Regions from separate parts of the Mediterraneibacter faecis genome, predicted to be linked through region 2. Evidence: predicted binding sites of a transcription regulator. Region 2 holds the regulator's gene; the other holds the start of a gene.
What was found. Region 2 encodes Rex, which represses fermentation and respiration genes when NADH is low (regulators of the CRP and FNR family bind a similar motif). Its sites were predicted from a motif close to ATTGTTAANTANTTAACAAT; they were not measured.
Positions count from the first base shown of each region.

Region 1 (11,323 bases), 730 kb from region 2:
CGCAGACATCGGCATCTTCGCACCAAGAAGCTGGTCGATCATCTCCGGCTGAAGATCTTCTGATTTCTTCGTGTAATAAAGCACACTGTGAAGATCAGTACTTCTGTCGTTGAATGCCGGGAAGAGGAATCCTTTGTCCGGCTTATCAACGATCCAGTCACGGATTCTGTCCTGAATACAGTTCTCTTCCGCGTTATAGCTAAGCCCTGCCTTTGACAGACTGACCGGACAGATGCTCATCAGGATATGTTGATATACTTCATCTGAAGCATCATCCATCTCAAGATCATCGGATGTTCTTCCAGGAACATCGTATGCTGCATGGATCAAAATAATGTAATAATTCTCCGCATACTCATACGTTGCAATAACTTTGTCATAGAATTCTTCCAGAAGCATATCGTCTTCGAGACGGCTGTCACGAAGCTTCAACAGAAATTCCTGCGTTCCGCCCGGCATCTCTGCATCCAGTGGAAACTCCATATTCAGCATATTCTTTCCGATACTTCCGGAAAGTGTCTTCTTAAAAATATCAAAATACTTAAATGCTTCTTCCTCCGGAAGTGCGAGAAATGCGTCTTTTGACTCCATCTTTTTATTCTTCTCATAATCCACATAGCAGCCACAGATTTTCGTAATCGCACAGTTTTTCGGTGAGAACTGCTTACGGATCTCAAGTACTTCTTTTTTATTCATATATGTTTCCTTTCTCCATTCTTTCTATGTTATAATGAATAAACCATCTTTTCGGGGATTGTAAATACCGTAGACATAACATTCTTATTTTACCTCTATTTTCATAAGAAAGAAAGATTTGATTTTCTCAAAATTCTATGGTATTATACGCATTCTGAAAATACAGAAAGGAATTTTTTATTATGTCATCCAACTCAGTCACTTTAACTGCCCGGGAACATGTATTTCCACTCTTTGTTAAATATGTCTCAGCAAATGTACTCGGCATGATCGGATATTCTTGTTATATCCTTGCCGATACATTTTTTGTTGCCCGGGGAATCGGCTCGGATGCGATTGCTGCGCTTAATCTGGTTCTTCCTGCTTTCAGCTTGTTAAACGGAACAGGGCTGATGATTGGCATGGGTGCTGCTGCGCGATACTCGCTTTCCTCCGGCAGAGCTGACAGTGAGATTCATCGCACGATCTTCACCCAGGCACTTCAGCTTGCATTTGTAGCTATGCTGTTCTTTTTCAGCATCGGACTGTTTTTTGCAAGACCTCTTTGTGTCTTACTCGGAGCCGACGGAACTACATTGCCGCATGCGATTCCATACATCCGCATCCTGCTTATGTTCTCTCCGCTGTTTTTGTGCAACAATCTGTTGAACTGTTTTGTCAGAAATGATGGAGAACCGCGACTTTCAATGACTGCAATGCTCGTTGGAAGTCTGACAAATATTGTGCTGGATTACATTTTCATCTATCCTATGCAGCTTGGCATGACCGGAGCTGCACTGGCTACTGCAACTGCTCCACTGGTTGGGATGAGTATTCTGTCCATGCATTTCTGGAAAAAGAAGAATCAGTTTCATCTGGTAAAAACAAGGATACATCTGAAAACTGCTATAGATATCTGCCGGCTTGGAGTTTCTTCTCTTGTCGCTGAATTATCTTCCGGCATTGTAATTCTTGTCTTTAACATGCTGACGCTGAAGTTCAGTGGAACGACCGGACTTGCGGCATACAGTATCCTTGCTAATATCGCACTCGTACTTGTGGCGATCTTTACCGGAATCGGGCAGGGCATCCAGCCGATTGTCAGCAGCCACCCTGGTAAAAATGGAGCTCCTGTACGCAACCAGGTAAGACGTTATGCATTAAGCACTGCATTACTTATGGCTTTCATTGCCTATCTGGTTGTCTTTGTCTTTGCAGTTCCGATTGCTGACTTATTTAATAAAGACAAGGATCCGTTGCTTACTTCAATGGCAGCAGAAGGCATGCGCATTTACTTTGTAAGCCTGTTCTTTTCAGGCATCAATATGGTGTCAGCCACTTATTTAAGTGCTTCCGACCAGCCGGTACCGGGATTCATCATCTCTATCCTGCGCGGCCTTGTACTGATCCTGCCGATTGCTTTCCTGCTTGCCGCACTTTTTGGAATGACAGGTATCTGGCTCTGCCTTCCTGTTACCGAGGCAATCGTGTGTGTCGTGACCTTCTTCTTTCTGAGAAAATTTTAAGTAAAGTACTTACAAAAGAAGAACCCTGTTACGAATGTATTGATTCATACATCTCATAACAGAGTTCTTTTTTTACCTTATTTTAAATATTTCGCTGTCTCAAGAATACGGTTTGCATTCTCAATTCTCTCCTGTGTCGGAGGATCGATTCCCTCTAACTTGTAATCATATCCAAGTTCTTTCCACTTATATGCACCAAGTGTATGATATGGAAGAACTTCAACACGCTCTACATTATCCAGTGTCTCGATGAAATCATGAAGTCTCTCCAGGTACTCATCCTTGTCACTGCGCTCCGGAACGAGTACGTGACGGATCCAGATTGGTTTCTTGATATCAGACAGATAACGTGCAAACTCAAGAATATTCTTGTTGCTCTGTCCCGTGAGAATCTTATGCTGCTCATCATCAATGTGTTTGATGTCAAGCATCAGCATATCTGTGTATTTCAGCAGCTCCTGCATTTTACCAAAGAATGGTTCTTCCTTTGTAAATACAGCTCCGCTTGTATCAATATTGGTATGAACTCCCTGTTCTTTCGCTTTCTTGAAAAGGTCAATCAGGAAATCCATCTGCATCAGTGGCTCTCCACCGCTGACTGTGATACCACCTTTATCTTTCCAGTAGCTTTTATAGCGAAGTGCTGTCTTAAGCAGTTCATCTGTTGTCTTCAGTTCGCCGTCCTGCATCTTCCATGTGTCCGGGTTGTGGCAGAACTGGCAGCGCATTGGACATCCGCTTACAAAAATGATAAAGCGTACGCCAGGTCCGTCAACGGAACCGAAGCTTTCTGTTGAGTGAATGTATCCTTTTACTTCTGACATTGTCTTTCCCTCCTAAATTTTGTTTAAAAAAGGACGCAGCATGGTGAAATGACTGCGTCCTGATATATTATCTGTTATTTATGATCTTTTATCCGCAAATCGCAACATTATTTACATGTGGTCATGGCAAGTTCTTGCGATAACGTCAAGCTGCTGCTCACGAGTAAGGTCGATAAACTTAACAGCGTATCCTGATACACGGATTGTGAAGTTAGCGTACTCAGGTTTCTCTGGGTGCTCCATAGCATCTTTCAGCTTCTCAACACCAAATACGTTTACGTTCAGGTGATGTGCTCCCTGATCGAAGTATCCGTCAAGTACGTGAGCAAGGTTCTCTTTACGCTCTTCATCAGAATGTCCAAGTGCACCTGGGTTGATTGTCTGTGTATTAGAGATTCCGTCAAGTGCAAGCTCGTAAGGAAGCTTAGCAACAGAGTTAAGAGAAGCAAGAAGTCCGCTCTGCTCTGCGCCGTAAGACGGGTTAGCTCCTGGTGAAAGTGGCTCTCCAGCCTTTCTTCCGTCCGGAAGAGATCCTGTAGCCTTACCATATACAACGTTAGATGTAATTGTAAGGATAGATGTTGTCGGTACAGAATGTCTGTATGTGTGGCACTTGTTCAGTTTGTGCATGAATTTCTTCAGAAGCCATACAGCAATCTCATCTGCACGGTCATCATCGTTACCGTATCTTGGGAAGTCTCCCTCAATCTCGAAGTCTGTTGCAAGACCATCTTCGTCACGGACAACTTTAACCTTAGCGTATTTGATAGCGCTCAGGGAGTCAACTACATGTGAGAATCCAGCAATACCTGTTGCGAAAGAACGTTTAACGTCTGTGTCGATCAGGGACATCTGAGCTGCCTCATAGTAGTATTTATCATGCATGTAGTGGATCATGTTCAGTGTATCAACATACAGCTTGGACAGCCACTCCATCATCTGGTCATATTTCTCCATTACTTCATCGTAATCAAGGTACTCGGAAGTAATTGGCTGGTAAGCCGGTCCTACCTGTACTTTGTTCTTCTCATCGATACCACCGTTGATAGCGTAAAGAAGACACTTAGCAAGGTTTGCACGAGCTCCGAAGAACTGCATCTCTTTACCTGTCTCTGTAGCAGATACACAGCAGCAGATGCTGTAGTCATCGCCCCATACCGGACGCATAACATCATCGTTCTCATACTGGATAGAACTTGTTGTTACAGAAATCAGGGAAGCGAACTTCTTGAAGTTCTCTGGCAGTCTTGAAGAATAAAGAACTGTCAGGTTCGGCTCTGGTGAAGGTCCCATGTTGTTCAGTGTGTGAAGGAAACGATAGTCGTTCTTTGTTACCATAGAACGTCCGTCCTGTCCAAGTCCACCAACCTCAAGTGTTGCCCATGTCGGGTCTCCTGAGAACAGCTGGTTGTAAGATGGGATTCTTGCGAACTTAACCATACGGAATTTCATTACCATGTGGTCGATGATCTCCTGAGCTTCCTTCTCTGTGATCTTTCCAGCCTTCAGGTCTCTCTCGATATAGATATCAAGGAATGTAGAGATACGTCCTACAGACATAGCTGCACCATTCTGAGTCTTGATTGCTGCAAGATATCCGAAGTACAGCCACTGAGCTGCTTCATGAGCATCCTTAGCCGGCTGTGAAATATCAAATCCGTAAGCTGCAGCCATTTCTTTCATTTCTTTCAGAGCTTTGATCTGATCTGCAAGCTCTTCACGAAGACGGAAATCCTCACCCTTCATGCCGTGTCTTGCATAACGCTCGAAGTCATACTGTTTTCTCTCGATCAGGAAGTCGATACCATACAGTGCAACACGACGGTAGTCACCTACGATACGTCCACGTCCGTATGTATCCGGAAGTCCTGTAATAATCTTGTTATGACGAGCTTTCTTCATCTCTGGTGTGTAGATGTCGAATACTCCCTGGTTGTGTGTTTTATGATATTTTGTGAAGATCTCATGCAGTTTCTCGCTTGGCTGATATCCGTATGTTGTACAAGCCTGCTCTGCCATCTTGATTCCACCATAAGGCATGAATGCTCTCTTCAGCGGTTTGTCTGTCTGCAAACCAACAATCTGCTCAAGATCTTTCATGCTCTCATCGATATATCCTGGGCCGTATGCTGTCAGACCGGAAACAACTTCTGTCTCCATGTCGAGAACTCCGCCCTTAGCTCTTTCTTCTTTCTGAAGTTCCTGCAGTCTTCCCCATAATTTGTCTGTTGCTTCTGTTGGTCCCTCAAGGAATGACTCATCACCTTCATATGGTGTGTAGTTCTCCTGGATGAAATCACGCACGTCTACAGAGTGTGTCCATTTTCTTCCCTTGAAGCCAGCCCACTGCTCAAAATTAGCCATTGAAAAATCCTCCTATATTCTTTCCTAAAATAGTTTTGTAATTGTTTTACGGGCATAGTATAACACCGTGTTAAATAAATGACAAGCGTAAAATCGAGAATAAATATCGGAAATCGCTTTGTATTCGATTTAGTACAAAATATACGAAAAAACGCCCATTTTACGGGGAATTGTACGAACTTTAATACAGTAAAAATGTACTGTAAAAAGAACATTTTCCCCATGTGTACGGTCTGATTTACAGACAAATAAACAGCCTCTTTTTCTTTCAAAATTCACTCTAGGTACTTTTCCTCTATGATAACGATTTCGTTTCATGTTTTCTCTATATTTTTGTCAATGGAGTTACGTTCTGTTTTTTGATATAATAGTGCATTAGCGTATCTATATTTAGTTTATGAAAGAGGAATATTATGGAAATCAGAAAGACAAAACCTGAAGAGCTTGAAGTACTTCTTAAGATGTATGAACATGCACGGACATTCATGGCAACTCACGGAAATGCTTCTCAGTGGGAAAACACTTATCCTTCTCCACAGTTGATTCTGGATGACATCACTGAGGGGAACAGTTATGTCTGCACAGAACAGGATCAGATCATTGCTACTTTCTATTATAAAGAAGGGGCTGATCCGACTTATATGCGCATCTACGATGGGGACTGGATCAACGACTCCCGTTACGGAGTCGTCCACCGCATCACTTCCACCGGAAATGTAAAAGGTGCAGCGTCCTTCTGCCTGAACTGGGCCTTGGAACAATGCGGCAACATCCGTATTGATACACACCGGGACAATATCGTAATGCAGCATCTGTTAGATAAGAATGGATTCAAATATTGCGGAATCGTATATGTTGAGGATGGAACAGAACGAATTGCTTATCAGAAAGTGGTTTAATAATACCAAAATCCATAAAGCAAGGAGCAGAGACATTTGATTTTAATGTCTCTGCTCCTTGTTGCTATATGTCTCACAGAATCTTGCTGCGAAGGACGGTTCTTCTCCACCTGCATAGAGATGTGAGATATCTCCTACTTTCAATCCTCGGAAATATGCCGTTCCCTGTTCTCTCTCTTCTGTTACTACTTCTGTCACAGAAGTCGGTGCAAGAGCCAGACTATGCCAAAGCACGAATGGTGATACATTCCATAAATGGGACAACAGCACGCAGCTGATTCCGAAATGGCAGAAAAATGTCACTGTCTCATCACTTTCTTTCTCCACACGATAATGCGCCCCTTCTCTTACATATCCATGCTCTGCGAGAAAGCAATCAAATTCTTCAATCACATGATCGTATACTTCTACAAGATCAGAATTTTTCGCCACTTCTGTTTCACGCCATGCATTTTTATCCATATAAGCTTCATGTTCTGTCCAATACCCCGGAACCATATCCCATGCAATTCTAGGCAGGAAATGCTCACCTTCTTTTTTCACATCGGGATATGCTTTTTCAAGTTCCGGATTTTTATTCAAATCAACCTGCGCCGGGAACTCTTGCAGCCAATCCAATATTTCTGCTGTTTTCCCAGTTACCTCAAGACATGGAGCCGCCGTATCCTTCGCTCTTCCAAGTGGAGACTTATAGCATTCCCCCATATTCATAGATGCTGCACGTTTTGCAAGCAGTGCCGCTTCACGTCTTCCTTTTTCTGTTAATGTGTCATTTACATAATCCGGATCTCCGTGACGGATCAATAAAATTCTCATCGTGCTTCTCCTTTGTAATCAATTATTTTCTCCAACCATTCCTCTGCCAGTTTGGGCCAGATCTGTACTTCTTTCAGAGTCTTTCGGATTTCTTCTTTCTGCTCTGCTGTCCATTTCGGTGGCTGTGTTCTTCCAATCCCATTTTGCACAAGAAGTTCTTCTCCCTTTTCCTTTGAAAATGAAGTTTCTCCCGCAAGAATCGCTTCTGCAAGCATACGAAGCTGCTCCTGTGTATAAGGCTGTCTTCCTCTGCGTTCCAGCCAGTCCTCTGTTGCAACAGACATTCCATGTACGCCTTCTGAAAATACATGGTGCGCAAATGGAACTCCTTCTTCCAGACATTTCTGGGCTAAAAGATAGCTATTCTGTACTGGAACGGTTCCATCCGTTGCTGTCTGCCAGATAAAACATGGTGGCATTTCTTTTGTTACATACTTTTCAATTGACATATATTCCAGCTCTTTTTTTGTAGGATTCTTTCCAAACAGAGCTACAAAAGAATCTTTATGTGTGTACTTTCCTGTAGTGATTACCGGATAAGACAGCACTGCAGCATCCGGTTTGTTTGAAAACTTCTGATATTTTTCATCCGAATCCTCAATATCCGCTCCATGCACACACAGACTCGCACACAGATGTCCTCCGGCTGAAAATCCACAAACCACGATCTGATCCGATAAAATATGCAGCTGTTCTGCACGAAAACGGATCATTCGCACTGCTCTGGAAATATCTTTCAGCGGCTGAAGCTTTAATGGTGCTTCATCCAGTGGATTCACTGTATATTCAAGGACGAACACATTATAACCGGCCTGATAAAATTCCATTGCAACCAGATGTGCTTCCGAAGGCGATACAAGTCTGTAACCGCCTCCCGGAACCACCAGCATCGCCGGATGCATCAGCTCATCCTCATGAATATAGCTGACCATAATCGGGATAAACCCATGCGCCGCCGGGTAATGATATTCTTCTTTGTGCCATAATTCTATTCTTTCGCCTATCATGTGTTAATACCTCCTGTCTGATTTATAATTTGTGCTTTTCTGTTATTCTTTTAGGAGCACGGACTTTGCTCGTTGCTCGCGTAAAAAAGCCACGAAAGACAAGATCCCCCAACCTTGTCTTCCATGACTCCCATTACATACACTCAACTTGCTTTACAGTTCGAATCCTTCCAGATATGGATTCTCTGCCTCAGAAAACTTCTCTTCCTCAACCATCTGCGCGATTGCCGGGTCAAGCGGCATCTTTCCAAGAACCGGAACATTAAGATCTGCTGCGATCTCGTCAATGTGGCTCTCGCCAAATACTTTGATCTCTTTGCCACAATCCGGACATTTCACATAACTGTAGTTCTCAACAATTCCAAGAACCGGAATATTCATCTGCTTCGCCATTCCATATGCCTTCTTCACGATCATCTGTACAAGATCCTGCGGAGATGTAACGATCACAACGCCATCAACCGGAAGAGACTGGAATACTGTCAGCGGAACATCACCTGTTCCAGGTGGCATATCAACGAAGAGATAATCAAGATCTCCCCACATAACATCTGTCCAGAACTGCTTTACAACACCTGCGATCACTGGTCCCCTCCAGATAACCGGTGCTTCCTCGTCTTCCAAAAGAAGATTGACAGACATGATCTTTGTTCCATCTGCTGCTTCACATGGAAGAATTCCCTGCTCAGTTCCTACTGCCATCTCATGAAGTCCATACATCTTTGGGATAGATGGACCTGTAATATCTGCATCCATGATACCAACATTATATCCTTTTGCTCTCATCATTCTTGCAAGGGATGCTGTCACGAGTGACTTACCAACGCCGCCCTTTCCACTGACAACGCCGATCACTTTTTTAATAGATGAATACATGTTCATCGGTTCATGCATATCAACTTTCTTACTTGTGCATGTTCCTGCACTGGCACAGCTGGCACAGGATTCCTCTGAACATCCTGCTGTTTTCTGCTCTTCTGCCATAATACCATAACCTCTTTTCTACAAATAAATAGTGGTATCATTGTAGCACATTTTCTCACAGAATGATAGGCTGAACCTATGCTTTTATTTTTCTAAGTGTTATACTTATGTTAATTCTTAATTCATTCTAACTTGAATACAATTAGAAAGGAGTTTTCCTATATGCCAGTAATATCCGAACAGCTCAAGCCAATCGATACCGTCAATGGATTCCAGATCCGTCCCGGCTTTTTCCGTGAATTTGGTGCAGTCGCTATCCCGGGTGGTGTCAACTTTACGATTCATACACACGGAGCTACCTCCTGCGAGCTTCTGCTGTTTCACCGCAAAGCCGAAGAACCTTACGCCGTGATTCCATTTCCGGAAAGTTACAGGATTGGTTTCTGCTATTCTATGATCGTCTTTGATCTGGATATCGAAGAATTTGAGTACGCCTATCGATTGGATGGTCCTTATGATGAAAAGAAAGGACTCCGTTTTGATAAAAACAAAATCCTGCTGGATCCTTATGCGCGCGCCGTCACCGGACAAAGCCAGTGGGGGCATGTAAATAACGCCCAGCATGGTTATCGTGCCCGTGTGGTACAATCCAACTTTGACTGGGGTGACCAACGTCACCATTCTATTCCTATGGAAGACTTGATCATCTACGAGCTACACGTCCGCGGATTTACCATGGATGAAAGTTCCGGTGTTAAGCACCACGGTACATTCGAAGGCCTGCGCGAAAAGATTCCTTATTTGAAAGAACTTGGAGTCAATGCTGTTGAACTAATGCCAATCTTCGAATTTGATGAGATGCGTGATGTACGATTGATTGATGAAAATGAACTTATTGATTTCTGGGGATATAATCCTGTCAGTTTCTTTGCACCAAATACAAGCTACTGTTCTTCTATGGAATATAACCGCGAAGGACTGGAACTCAAGACACTGATCAAAGATCTCCATGACAATGGTATAGAAGTGATCCTCGATGTCGTCTTCAACCACACTGCTGAGGGAAATGAATTCGGTCCGTGCTTTTCTTTCAAAGGCTTTGACAACAACATTTACTATATGTTGACTCCGGACGGACATTATTATAATTTCAGCGGATGTGGAAATACACTGAACTGCAATCACCCTGTTGTACGAGACATGATTTTGGAGTGTCTGCGTTACTGGGTCATCGAATACCGTATAGATGGATTCCGTTTTGATCTTGCTTCCATTCTTGGGCGAAATGATGACGGAACCCCTCTAAGCCAACCACCGCTTCTGCGAAGCCTTGCATTCGACTCAATCCTTGGAAATGTAAAACTGATCGCTGAAGCATGGGATGCCGGCGGACTTTATCAGGTCGGTTCCTTCCCTTCCTGGAAGCGCTGGGCTGAATGGAATGGGCGCTACCGTGATGATATGCGCCGCTTTTTAAAAGGAGATGACTTCCTTGCCCAGACTGCTGCAGCAAGAATCACAGGTTCTCCTGATCTGTACGATCCTGCTTACCGAGGTGGAAATGCTTCCATCAACTTTCTCACCTGTCATGATGGATTCACGCTTTATGATCTGTACAGTTATAACCAGAAGCATAATGAAGCCAACGGTTGGGGGAACACTGACGGAGCTGACGACAATAACAGCTGGAACTGTGGCGTAGAAGGCGAAACAGATGATCCTGCCATTCTGGCACTTCGTAAACGACTGATGAAAAATGCCTGTGCCGTTCTGCTTTGCAGCCGCGGAACTCCAATGTTCCTCTCCGGTGATGAATTTGCAGACACACGTTATGGAAATAATAACCCTTATTGCCAGGATAACCTGATCTCCTGGCTGGACTGGAGTCTCCTCAAAAAAAATAAGGATCTGTTCGATTTCTTTCAATATATGATCCAGTTCCGCAAAGATCACCCTGTCATCCGTAAGGATCTAGAGCCAAGCTATCTTGGTGTTCCGGCAATGAGCACGCATGGGCTCACTCCGGATGAGACAAATTTCTCCGGTGACCGCCATGTTGTCTGTGTACGATTCGCAGGTTATGATGAAGCAATACAAGAAGAAGACCTTGTTTATCTGGCTGTAAATTCCGGATGGTTTCCGGTCACACTCACTCTGCCGGAACTTCCTGAACATTACAAATGGAAAGTTGCGGTCAACACCGGCGATGCTAAATGTCAGTTTTTTCACAAAAATTCAATGCCTACGGTAGAATCTAAAATATTTTTAGGTGAACGCTCTGTTATTAT
Region 1 is NZ_AP043803.1:1,005,919-1,017,241, reverse strand. It holds gene ACZ47Z_RS04830 (DUF4317 domain-containing protein) at 1-696, opposite strand, end outside; gene ACZ47Z_RS04825 (MATE family efflux transporter) at 879-2,201, shown strand; gene pflA (pyruvate formate-lyase-activating protein) at 2,279-3,025, opposite strand; gene pflB (formate C-acetyltransferase) at 3,137-5,389, opposite strand; gene ACZ47Z_RS04810 (GNAT family N-acetyltransferase) at 5,803-6,288, shown strand; gene ACZ47Z_RS04805 (histidine phosphatase family protein) at 6,331-7,104, opposite strand; gene ACZ47Z_RS04800 (alpha/beta hydrolase) at 7,101-8,111, opposite strand; gene ACZ47Z_RS04795 (Mrp/NBP35 family ATP-binding protein) at 8,265-9,095, opposite strand; gene glgX (glycogen debranching protein GlgX) at 9,258-11,323, shown strand, end outside.
Region 1: pflB (formate C-acetyltransferase) is a predicted target of Rex. The motif match lies at 5,456-5,475, and genes of this name have one in related genera.

Region 2 (11,323 bases):
CAGATATAAGACGTTTCCTCAAACATTTCCGCAAGAGGAACTGCTCCGTGTCCGTATGCATCCGTCTTGATAACAGCTATTAAACGTCCCTCCTGACCAATGCGATTTTTCATCTGTTCCATATTATATGCAATTGCGTCCAGATTGATCCTGGCACATACTCTGTTATACTGTTTCATAATTTATCTGCACTCCTTTGCATTTTTCATTGCATCGGCCATACCCTGAATCAGGTCTCTGGCTAATACGCTGTAACTTCCTTTGCTCTTTTTCGCTTCATCTCCACCACAGGCATGTAGGAAAACTCCCACAGCAGCGGCTTCGAATGGTGCCATATGCTGTGCAAGAAGTCCTGCAATCGTTCCGGCAAGAACGTCTCCGGAACCACCTTTTGCCATAGAGTTATTACCAGCGAGATTTACAAATTTCTGCCGATTTGTCTGTGCGACAACAGTACGACTGTCTTTTAACACACAGATTATGGATGATTTTGTATCCGGTCCGGATTGTTTTATGATCTGATCAAGTGCCTGGAAGCGATCTTCCATGATCGTATCAATACTCCATCCGGTCAGCCTTGACATTTCTTTCATATGTGGAGTTAAAATCACAGGTGCACAACATTGATTTAATAACTCTATATTCCTGCTCAGTAAATTAAGTCCATCGGCATCTATGACACATGGACAAGATACCTTTTTCAATACATTTTTCAATATCTTTTCGGAAATCTGTCCCATTCCAAGTCCACAGCCAATACAAACCACATCAGCCCAGTCAAGAAGATGAGACAGTTGACTGTCATCATAAGAATCATAGCAGGATATGATTGCCTCCGGAAGAAGTTCCTGCAGTGCCAGACGGTTTTCACTTGCTGTATAAATCTGTACTAGACCGGCACCAACTGTATAGGCAGCACAGGCAGAAAAAAATGCAGCACCAGCCATCCCGGGACTTCCGGTGATCATAAGAACTTTTCCATAACTTCCCTTGTGCGAATTCATCATTCTCGAAGGAAGAAGTTTTCCAAGATCATTTTTGTCAAAGGTATAACAAACATCCAGGTGATTCGAAAAATATTTCGGATCAATTCCAATCGCAACCGGAATGCTCTCTCCTGCATACGACTTGCCAGGGAAAAGCTCACAACCTAATTTTACACATGCCATACATACTGTAAGGTCGGCTCGAAATGCTGTCCCAAGAATCTTTCCTGTTGCAGCACAGATTCCGGATGGAATATCAACAGCAACTTTTTCTGCATCCTGAAGATTCATCCAGTCGATCACATCTTTATAATGTCCTGTGATTTCACGGCAGAGTCCAACACCAAATACAGCATCAATTATTACAGTATATTCTTCATCCGGGAATTCTGTGAATACAGAAATCCCCATATTTTCGACAATCTGTTTCTGACATCGACATTCTTCACTTAAAGAAGCTTCTCTCCCTGCAAATAGTACATCTGCATGCTTTCCCTGTTCGGTTAAGAGCCTTGCTACTGCAAATCCGTCTCCACCATTGTTGCCGCTTCCACAAACAATCAGACTTTTTTCTGTGGAAATATTTTTCTTATGCATTGTCTCGACAATCTGAAGTGCTGCACGTTCCATAAGTACAAGGGATGGAATCCCAATTTTATGAATTGTGTGTGCATCAGCTTCACTCATCTGCTTCCCATTTGGAAGATATCTCATGCTTATCGCCTGACCTTTCTATCACTTTACATTCCGTTACATTCCTTTAACATGAACAGATGCTGCGGAACCTCCTTTCGTCGGTTGGTCCCGCAGCATCCTTGCAGCCTGCCAGATTCTATTCTTTATCCTGCTGACAAAGGTTGTAAGATAACTTCATCAGTGTGTCAGATAAATGTACATTCTCAACGACCACATCCTTTGGAAGGGAAAGGTCCGTATGTGCAAAATTCCAGATTCCCTTCACACCGTTATCTACCAGAATATCAGCAACTTCAATTGCTTTCGATTTTGGAAGTGTCAGTGCAGCAATTTCAATGTCATTATTCTTAAGAAAATCTTCTAGTTCATCAACCATACGCACAGGAATCCCTCTGATCGTTACGCCTTCCAGTCGAGGATTCACATCGAAAAGACTTTTCAGAATAAATCCGCTTCTTTCGAAAGAAGCATAGTTTGCCAGTGCCTGTCCTAAATTACCGGCACCAATGATAATAAAATTATGACTTCTATCCAATCCCAAAATCTTGCCAATCTCTGTATAAAGATATTTCACATTGTATCCGTATCCCTGTTGGCCGAAACCACCGAAATTATTCAAATCCTGACGTATCTGTGAAGCCGTTACATGCATCTTCTTACTCAGGTCACTGGATGAAATTCTCTCTACGCCAGCCTCCAGCAGATCTCCTAGATATCTGTAGTATCTCGGAAGTCTGGAAATGACTGCACGTGATATCTTTCTCTGTTCCAATTTTTAGCCCTCCACTCTTAAACTACTCTTTATTATATAAAAGAGTTAAAGTTCTGTCAAACTTTTGTTTTGCAAAAACCCTTAAAATCCATATATTTTCCTTGTATTTTCGACATTTTTCTATATAATGATAATGTTAGAAGTCAAAAAACGAGGTGAAAACATATGATACTCGCATGTCACAATATAGAAAAAGCGTTTGGGGAACACGAAATTGTACGAGACGGCTCCTTTCATATCGAAGATCGTGAGAAAGCTGCTCTTGTCGGTGTGAACGGCGCCGGAAAATCAACAATCCTTAAGATGATCATCGGAGAAGAACCTCTTGATGGTGGAGATGTTATTCTCGCGAAAGGAAAGACACTCGGTTATCTTGCGCAGCGTCAGGATTTAAAATCCGGAAATACCATTTATGAGGAAGTGAAAAGTGCAAAAGCGGATATTTTTGCAATGGAAGCTCAGATTCGTTCCATCGAACATGAACTGAAGCATTTGGAAGGCGAGGAATTGCAGAACCGCCTGGAGACCTACAACCGTCTACAGTCCGAATTTGATGCAAGAAACGGTTATGCCTGCGAAAGCGAGATTACAGGTGTATTAAAGGGACTTGGGTTTACGGAAGATGATTTTAATAAACAGACAGATACACTTTCAGGAGGTCAGAAGACCCGTGTTTCTCTCGGGAAATTACTTCTTACAAGTCCGGATATCCTCCTGCTTGACGAGCCGACAAACCACTTGGATCTGAATTCCATTGCCTGGCTGGAAACATATCTGATCAATTATTCCGGAGCTGTATTTATCGTCTCTCATGACCGTTATTTCCTGAATCGTGTTGTTACAAAAGTTGTTGAGATTGATAATGCACAGGTTCGCATGTACCTTGGAAATTATAAAGATTATGCAATGAAAAAACAGCAGATCCGAGATGCACAGCTGAAAGAATACATGAATCAGCAGCGTGAGATCAAACATCAGCAGGCAGTTATTGAAAAATTAAAGTCTTTCAATCGTGAAAAATCAATCAAACGTGCAGAGAGTCGTGAGAAAATGCTTGACAGGATTACGCCATTGGACAAACCGGTTGACAGTACGAAAGAAATGCATTTTACGCTGGAACCATCGCAGATCAGCGGAAATGATGTTCTTACAGTGGAACATCTCTCAAAGCAATTTGACAGTCAGGTTCTCTTCCATGATATCAGTTTTGAAATCAAACGTGGCGAACATGTCGCTGTGATTGGTGATAATGGAACCGGAAAGACAACACTTTTAAAGATTATTAATCAGGTAATTGCAGCGGATCAGGGTGAATTCACACTTGGATCCAAAGTGACGATTGGTTATTACGACCAGGAACATCACGTACTTCATGATGATAAGACCATTTTTGATGAGATTTCTGATGACTATCCTGATCTTACCAATACACAGATCAGAAATACACTCGCTGCATTCCAGTTTACCGGAGATGAAGTGTTCAAAGAAATTCATACATTAAGCGGTGGAGAAAAAGGCCGCGTATCACTTGCCAAACTTATGCTTTCGGAAGCAAATTTTCTAATCCTTGATGAGCCAACCAACCATCTGGATATTACTTCCAAAGAAATTCTGGAAGAAGCATTAAATAACTACAGCGGAACGATACTTTATGTATCCCATGACCGTTATTTTATCAATCAGACCGCCTCCCGGATCCTTGAACTGGTGAATCAGACATTTGTTAATTACATCGGAAACTACGATTATTATCTGGAGAAAAAAGAAGCACTGACACTTGCTTATGCTTCTGGAAATGAAACAAATGCAGAAAATGTATCCAATTCAGGTGATTCTGCTGCATCCACTCCTGCTTCGGATTCAAAATTAAGCTGGCAGGAACAGAAGGAACAGCAGGCACGTGAACGTAAACGTAAAAATGAGTTGAAGAAAACAGAAGAAGAAATCGCAAAACTTGAAGATCGCAACACAGAGATTGACGAGGAACTGACGAAAGAGGAAGTTTATTCGAACTCTATTGAGTGCCAGAAACTTTCAACAGAACGTGCTGCAAATGAAGCAAGATTAGAAGAATTGTATGCATTGTGGGAAGAATTAGCAGAATAATGAATCTGCATAACAGTAATCGCCTGACAGCTACTACTTATGGTAACTGTCAGGCGATTTGTTTTAAGATTACATTTTTAAATTTAGTCAAACTCGAATTGGGATCAAGGTTTGTTTCTATACTGTACCGGTGTGATATTATACAGTTTTTTAAATGTTCTGTTAAAATGCTCTACATTCTGATATCCCACAGATTCTGCAATACTTTCTACAGTTGCACTGCTGCTCTTAAGCATTGCTCTTGCCTTTTTCATACGGATTTCTTTCAGAATATCCCCAAATGTCATTCCTGATTTTTCTTTAATGTATTTTGACAAATATGGTTTTGAAAGGAAGAACTTCTCAGCAAGATCGTCCAATGTAACTTCTTTATAATTTGCGTAAATATAATTTGTAATATCTAATAATCTTTCATCCTTGCATGTCTGGGATCTCTGTACGCTATCCAATTTATTCACTGCAACAACGAGTGCTTCAATAGATGCTTTGATAATATCGGCATCAACTCCGACACCCCAGTAACGCTTCTTGTTGGAAATAACACCGACATAAGCAACAGCTCTGGAAGAAGATCCTTTTGTCAAAGAATGCTCCTCGTAAAATGCAAGTTCAAACTCGATATCAAAATAATGCTTGATTGCATTGCTGACAGCATCCAGACGTCCGTTTCCAACACCTGTGATCTTGCGGTTGCTTCCATTGTGGTGAATCGTTGCTTCTGCGACAATTCCATCTTCTTGTTTAAAGTGGCATTCATCAACACTGAAAATTGGTTTCGCATTGATGTAATGGTCTTCAAAGATATGATATACATTGTCTGGTGTAAGTTCTTCGTGAGCCTTGTCGGAAACATCTTTTATAAGATATCCGACTTCTTCTCTCATCTTTTCCGGTAAGCTGATTCCAAAGCTCTGCTTCAGGATATAGTTTACGCCACCCTTTCCTGACTGGCTGTTAATACGAATTACATCGGAATCGTATCTTCTGCCAACATCCTGTGGATCGATCGGGAGATATGGAACAGTCCATGTCTGACAGTCATGCTCCTCTCTCCAGGTCATACCTTTCGCAATCGCATCCTGATGTGAACCGGAGAATGCTGTAAATACAAGATCTCCTGCATATGGCTGGCGCGGAGAAACTTTCATTCTTGTTACGCGTTCATAGATTTCACAAATGTCACTCATATTAGAGAAATCAAGTCCCGGATTCACACCCTGAGAAAACATATTCATTGCAAGTGTAATAATATCTACGTTACCTGTTCTCTCTCCGTTTCCGAACAATGTTCCTTCGATTTTATCAGCACCGGCAAGGATTCCGAGCTCAGCATCTGAAACTCCTGATCCTCTGTCATTGTGCGGGTGCAGAGAAAGAATTACATTCTCTCTGTCGCGCAGATGCTTGTTAAAATACTCTACCTGACTTGCGAATACATGAGGCATAGCATTTTCCACTGTTGTAGGCAGGTTGATAATTGCTTTGTTGTCAGCTGTTGGCTGCCAGATCTCAAGAACTGCATTGCAGACTTCTAAGGCATAGTCAACTTCTGTTCCCTGAAAACTTTCCGGGCTGTACTGGAACGTAAAGTTTCCATCTGTTTCTTCTGCTAACTCTTTCAAAAGTTTTGCACCGTCAATTGCAATCTGTTTTACCTGCTCTTTATCTTTCTTAAATACCTGTTCTCTCTGTGCAACAGATGTTGAATTGTATACATGGATAATAGCATGTGGAGCACCTTTGACAGCGTCAAATGTTTTTCTGATAATATGCTCTCTTGCCTGTGTCAGAACCTGGATCGTAACGTCATCCGGAATCATGTTCTGCTCGATCAATGTTCTTAAAAACTGATATTCCGTCTCAGACGCAGCTGGGAATCCGACTTCGATCATCTTGAATCCTACATCCACAAGCAGCTGGAAGAATTCCAACTTTTCATCCAGACTCATCGGCTCGATAAGTGCCTGGTTACCATCTCTCAAGTCAACACTGCACCAGATTGGTGCTTTGTCAATTGAATCTTTCTTTACCCAGTCATAACATGGCTCAGGTGGCATAAAGTAAGTCTTTTCGTATTTCCTCCAGTTTTCCATAATGTGTACCTCTCTTATATTTAATCAATTTAGTTGTTGTTTTTTAACACTCGTTTATATTAGCACAGGAAAGTCTTAGATTGTAGTGACTATTTTAATCACCTCGCTTGATCTTTTTTAATATTTCCTGCTTTTTGGTACGAATTTTGTATAGAAAACAGGTGGAAAATATATTCTACACATTTTTTGAAGGTTCTCTTTTCTGCATTCTGTGTTGTATAGACGGGATATTCACGGATCAATTTGTCATTTAACGTGCAGCGAATCCTGCCGACTTGCATTCCTTTCCTTACAGGAGCATCCAACTGATCAGGAATCTCATAGTCAACAGAAATCGTTTCATCTTCTTTCAATAGGAAAGAAACAGGTGTCAGATTTGCAGTAAGAGAAATCTTGGTTCCGTTTTTACCGGGATAAGCTATCATATCTGAATGTGCTTTTATCCCATTATTAATAAATATCTGTCGGACAGGTAATTCCATTTCAAATGTCTTATATTGATAATGATCTAAAGCATAAGTCATAAGAGTTCTCATATCGGACCATTTATAACTCTTATTATTTGGCCATCCGCAGGCAAGGAGTGCAACAATAAATGTCCGCTTATCTCTACGCAACGCACCGACATAACAATATCCGGCATCTGAAGTAAATCCTGTTTTTCCGGAAAGAGCGCCGTCCATCATATTTAAGAATGCATTATGATTATAACAGCTGAACGACCGTTTTCCTTCAACATCTTGAAACTGATAGGTTTCGGTACGCGTGATCGTAAGAAATTCTTCCTGTTTCTTAGAATTCATAATACAATAACGCATGATCCTTGCAAGATCTTCTGCTGTAGTGTGATGGATTCCATTTGAATCTGCTGCATCTAATCCATTTGGTGTGATAAAATAAGTAGAATAACAGCCGATCGTCCACGCTTTTTGGTTCATCAGATCTGCGAATTTCTCTACACTTCCGGCAACAGCTTCTGCAATTGCAACCCCAGAGTCATTATGTGACTCCAGCATTAAGGAATAAAGAAGATCTTTTAAATAAAACCGTTCTCCTGCAACCATTCCAAGATGTACCTTTGGCTGTGCCGCAGCCTGATCGCTTACTGTAACAATCGGATTTTCTGAATCCATTATGCCGCTCTCTAATGCAAGGATGCAAGTCATAATCTTTGTTGTACTTGCCATTGCCCGTTCTTCCTGTCCATTTTTGGAAAATAAAATACGCCCACTGTCTGCATCCATTAAGACGGCAGACAGGGCGTATAATTGTTTTAGCTCAGTAGTTCCAAAAACATGAACCGGAAAAGAAATTCCAATGATCATGCTGATAATCAGTATGCGAACAAAGAATAAATAGATTCTGAAATACCACTTTTTAAATTCTATCATCAATTGATTTCCTGTTTATATTGGAAGCTCCATTCTTCTTTTAATTTTATGATTCCAATGCAAGTTGTAGAATTCAAAAATCAAATGTCCATACGGATCTTTGCCTCATCTTCTGCTTCTTCTTTGAAATGTTCCAGCTGTTCCGGATTCAATGACGGAAGATCATCAATCGACGGTACACTGAATCTTCTTAAGAATTCTTCCGTCGTGCCGAAAAGAATTGGTCTTCCCGGTGCATCAAGTCTTCCGACTTCTTCTACCAGACCATATTCCACAAGTTTATTTACTGCGTGATCAGATTTTACTCCGCGGATCTTCTCTACCTCGATCTTAGTGATCGGCTGTTTGTATGCAATGATTGACATTGTCTCAAGAAGAACGTCCGTCAGAGTATATTTCTTTGGCTGCTTTGCCACACGGATCAGATAGTCATACATTTCCTTCTTTGTACACATCTGATAAGACTTGTCCAGTTCAATGATGCGGATTCCTCTGTTCTTTGATTCGTATTTCTTCATCAGATCCCGAAGTAATTCTTCGGTTGTCTGTTCATCCTGTTCGATTGCTTTCGCAATTTTACTTAGTTCAACAGACTCTCCCATTGTAAATAAAATAGCTTCAATTGCAGCCTGAAGTGTTTTTACTCCTGCCATTTACACTACGTCTCCTTTTCTCTCAATCATGATCTCACCACAAGTAGATTCTTGTTCAACATAAATTTCACCCAGCTTCATCATTTCAAGAATCGCAAGAAATGTAACAACAACATGCATTTTACTCTTCTGCTTCTGAAGAAGCTGACGGAAACTGAACCGGCGGTGTTCTTGTAAATAATCACGCACATAAAGGAACTTATCTGTGAGTGAAACTTCCTCTTTCTCAATCTTGCCAAATTTACTTCTTACCGGATCCACTTTATCTGTCTGCCGACGCATAACTTCCTGAAAAACTTTCTTTAACTGTACCATTGTCAGATCCCCAAGTAAAAGGTCAAGATCAACTGGCTCCACATATTCCAGAACTTCTTCCGGAATTGTCGGATTCTTATATAAAATCAGATCCGCATCTACCTGACGGTCTCTGAGCTCATAAGACATGTATTTATACATTTTATATTGCAGCAGCTGTTCAACCAGTTCCTGCCTTGGATCTTCTTCTTCTCCGTCTTCTTTGACTTCTTTTGGAAGAAGCATCTTGCATTTAATATCCAACAACGTCGCTGCCATAACAAGAAATTCACTCATCACATTCAGATCTTCCCGTTGCATCTGACGGATATATTCCATGTACTGATTCGTAATCTCCACAATGGGGATATCGTAAATATCTACTTTATTCTTCTCGATCAGATGAAGGAGCAGATCCAACGGCCCTTCAAATACTTCCAGTTTTACCGGTATTCCCATAATAATCTCCTTTTATCTGCAAAGGGTGATTGCAATCACTTCTGCCGGATTGAACAGTCTCACATTAAATGTATGCGTTCCAAGCCCTTTGCTGACGATGATCGTCTGTTCTCCCTCCACGGTCATCTCTCCTGAATATTTTGGAAAAAGAAATGCCTGCGGAGTGATCACGCCGCCAATTCCCGGCAAGCGTACACATCCTCCATGTAAATGTCCAGACAAAATCAGATCGGAACCCCATTCCTTATAAGCTTCCATATAGGATGGATTGTGGGCAAGCAGAATGTGATAACTGTTGTCTGCGAAATTCTCTGTTGTCTCCTGCTGTTTTTTCTGATTTCCTGTAGTGTGCTTTTCTCCCAGGCATCTGCGTACATCTTCAGCGGTGACATCCGCCTTGCGGAATTTTTTATTCACAATCAGTGGGAGTTCCAATCCGCTGATATAAATGTGTTGATTTCCCAACAGAATATCGCAACTTTCATTTTCCAGAAAACGAACCCCTTCTGCCTGTAACTTTTTACGATACTCTTCATAACACAAAGAATAGTTTTCCTGATTCTCTTTGATTCTCTGTTCATGATTTCCACTGGCATAATAAACCGGGCAGAGCTGCGGCAGACGACTGACAAAATCCAGTGCCTCTTGGTATCGCACGTCATTTTTTGCCACCAGCATATCTCCGCCAATCAAAATCAGATCCGGCTGCTCTGCTTTTATAGCTTCGAACAATTTATTGTTCTGCTTACCATAAACATGGTTGTGCATATCACTTAAAAAAATAATTCTGTTCACTGGGTCTTTTTCGGCTGTGCAAGTTATCTTTGGTGAATGTACTTCGTAATGTGTTACACAAAAAGAATGCTGCTCCCGATACATTTCTGCTAATATAACCGCGCACACAATCGGAAAAAGAACAGTGAAAAAACCTAAGATGCTCATATCGTATGTATCTCGGACATCTCAGCTTCTGCAATCGCCACACCGGAGCTTGATCCAATACGGTCTGCACCTGCATAAAACATCTTCCGTGCATCCTCCAGTGTATGAATACCACCGGATGCCTTTACCTTCATGTCAGAGCCAACCGTACGCTTCATAAGAGATACTGCTTCTACAGTTGCTCCGCCGGTTGAGAAACCAGTAGAAGTTTTTACATAGTCTGCACCTGCATCACGGCTTACAAGACAAGCCTCCTGAATCTCTTCGTCTGTAAGCAGACATGTCTCAAGAATCACCTTTACAATCACGTCATCCCCGGCAGCAGCTACAACCGCACCGATATCTCTTCTTACATAATCCCAGTTTCCACTCTTCAATGCCCCAATATGGATAACCATATCCAGCTCTTCTGCGCCGTCTTTCACTGCTGCTGTTGCTTCTGCAATCTTCGCAGTTGTTGACATTGCTCCTAACGGAAAGCCAATCACGGTACATACTTTAATTCCTGTATTTTTCAGAAGAGAGGCACAAAGCGCAACACAACTTGAATTCACACAAACAGAATGAAATCCGTACGTAACTGCTTCCTCACATAATCCACGGATATCTTCCTCTGTTGCATCTGCTCTTAATAATGTATGATCAATACGTTCTGTAATCATTAATTTAATCTGCCTCCTGTATTTTTATATCCATTGCGGGTAGTAAAATTTCATAAAACAGACTAAAAATTATTCTGAGCTACCCGCATTCGTACCCTTTATTATAAAACATTTTCCATGTTCCAGACAAGTGTTATAATAATTTCTTCCAAATCTTTTTTAGATAATCTCCAAATTCTGCCTTTTCCACAGGTGTTGAAGCGATCAGATTTACGGATCCGATTTCTTTCCCGCTTATCCGATAACAAATCCGGCCAATTGTGTCCCCT
Region 2 is NZ_AP043803.1:1,736,395-1,747,717, forward strand. It holds gene alr (alanine racemase) at 1-179, opposite strand, end outside; gene ACZ47Z_RS08205 (bifunctional ADP-dependent NAD(P)H-hydrate dehydratase/NAD(P)H-hydrate epimerase) at 183-1,700, opposite strand; gene ACZ47Z_RS08210 (redox-sensing transcriptional repressor Rex) at 1,819-2,454, opposite strand; gene ACZ47Z_RS08215 (ABC-F family ATP-binding cassette domain-containing protein) at 2,620-4,560, shown strand; gene ACZ47Z_RS08220 (2-isopropylmalate synthase) at 4,665-6,653, opposite strand; gene ACZ47Z_RS08225 (D-alanyl-D-alanine carboxypeptidase family protein) at 6,752-8,044, opposite strand; gene scpB (SMC-Scp complex subunit ScpB) at 8,125-8,697, opposite strand; gene ACZ47Z_RS08235 (segregation and condensation protein A) at 8,698-9,450, opposite strand; gene ACZ47Z_RS08240 (metallophosphoesterase) at 9,463-10,392, opposite strand; gene deoC (deoxyribose-phosphate aldolase) at 10,389-11,054, opposite strand; gene ACZ47Z_RS08250 (D-alanyl-D-alanine carboxypeptidase family protein) at 11,188-11,323, opposite strand, start outside.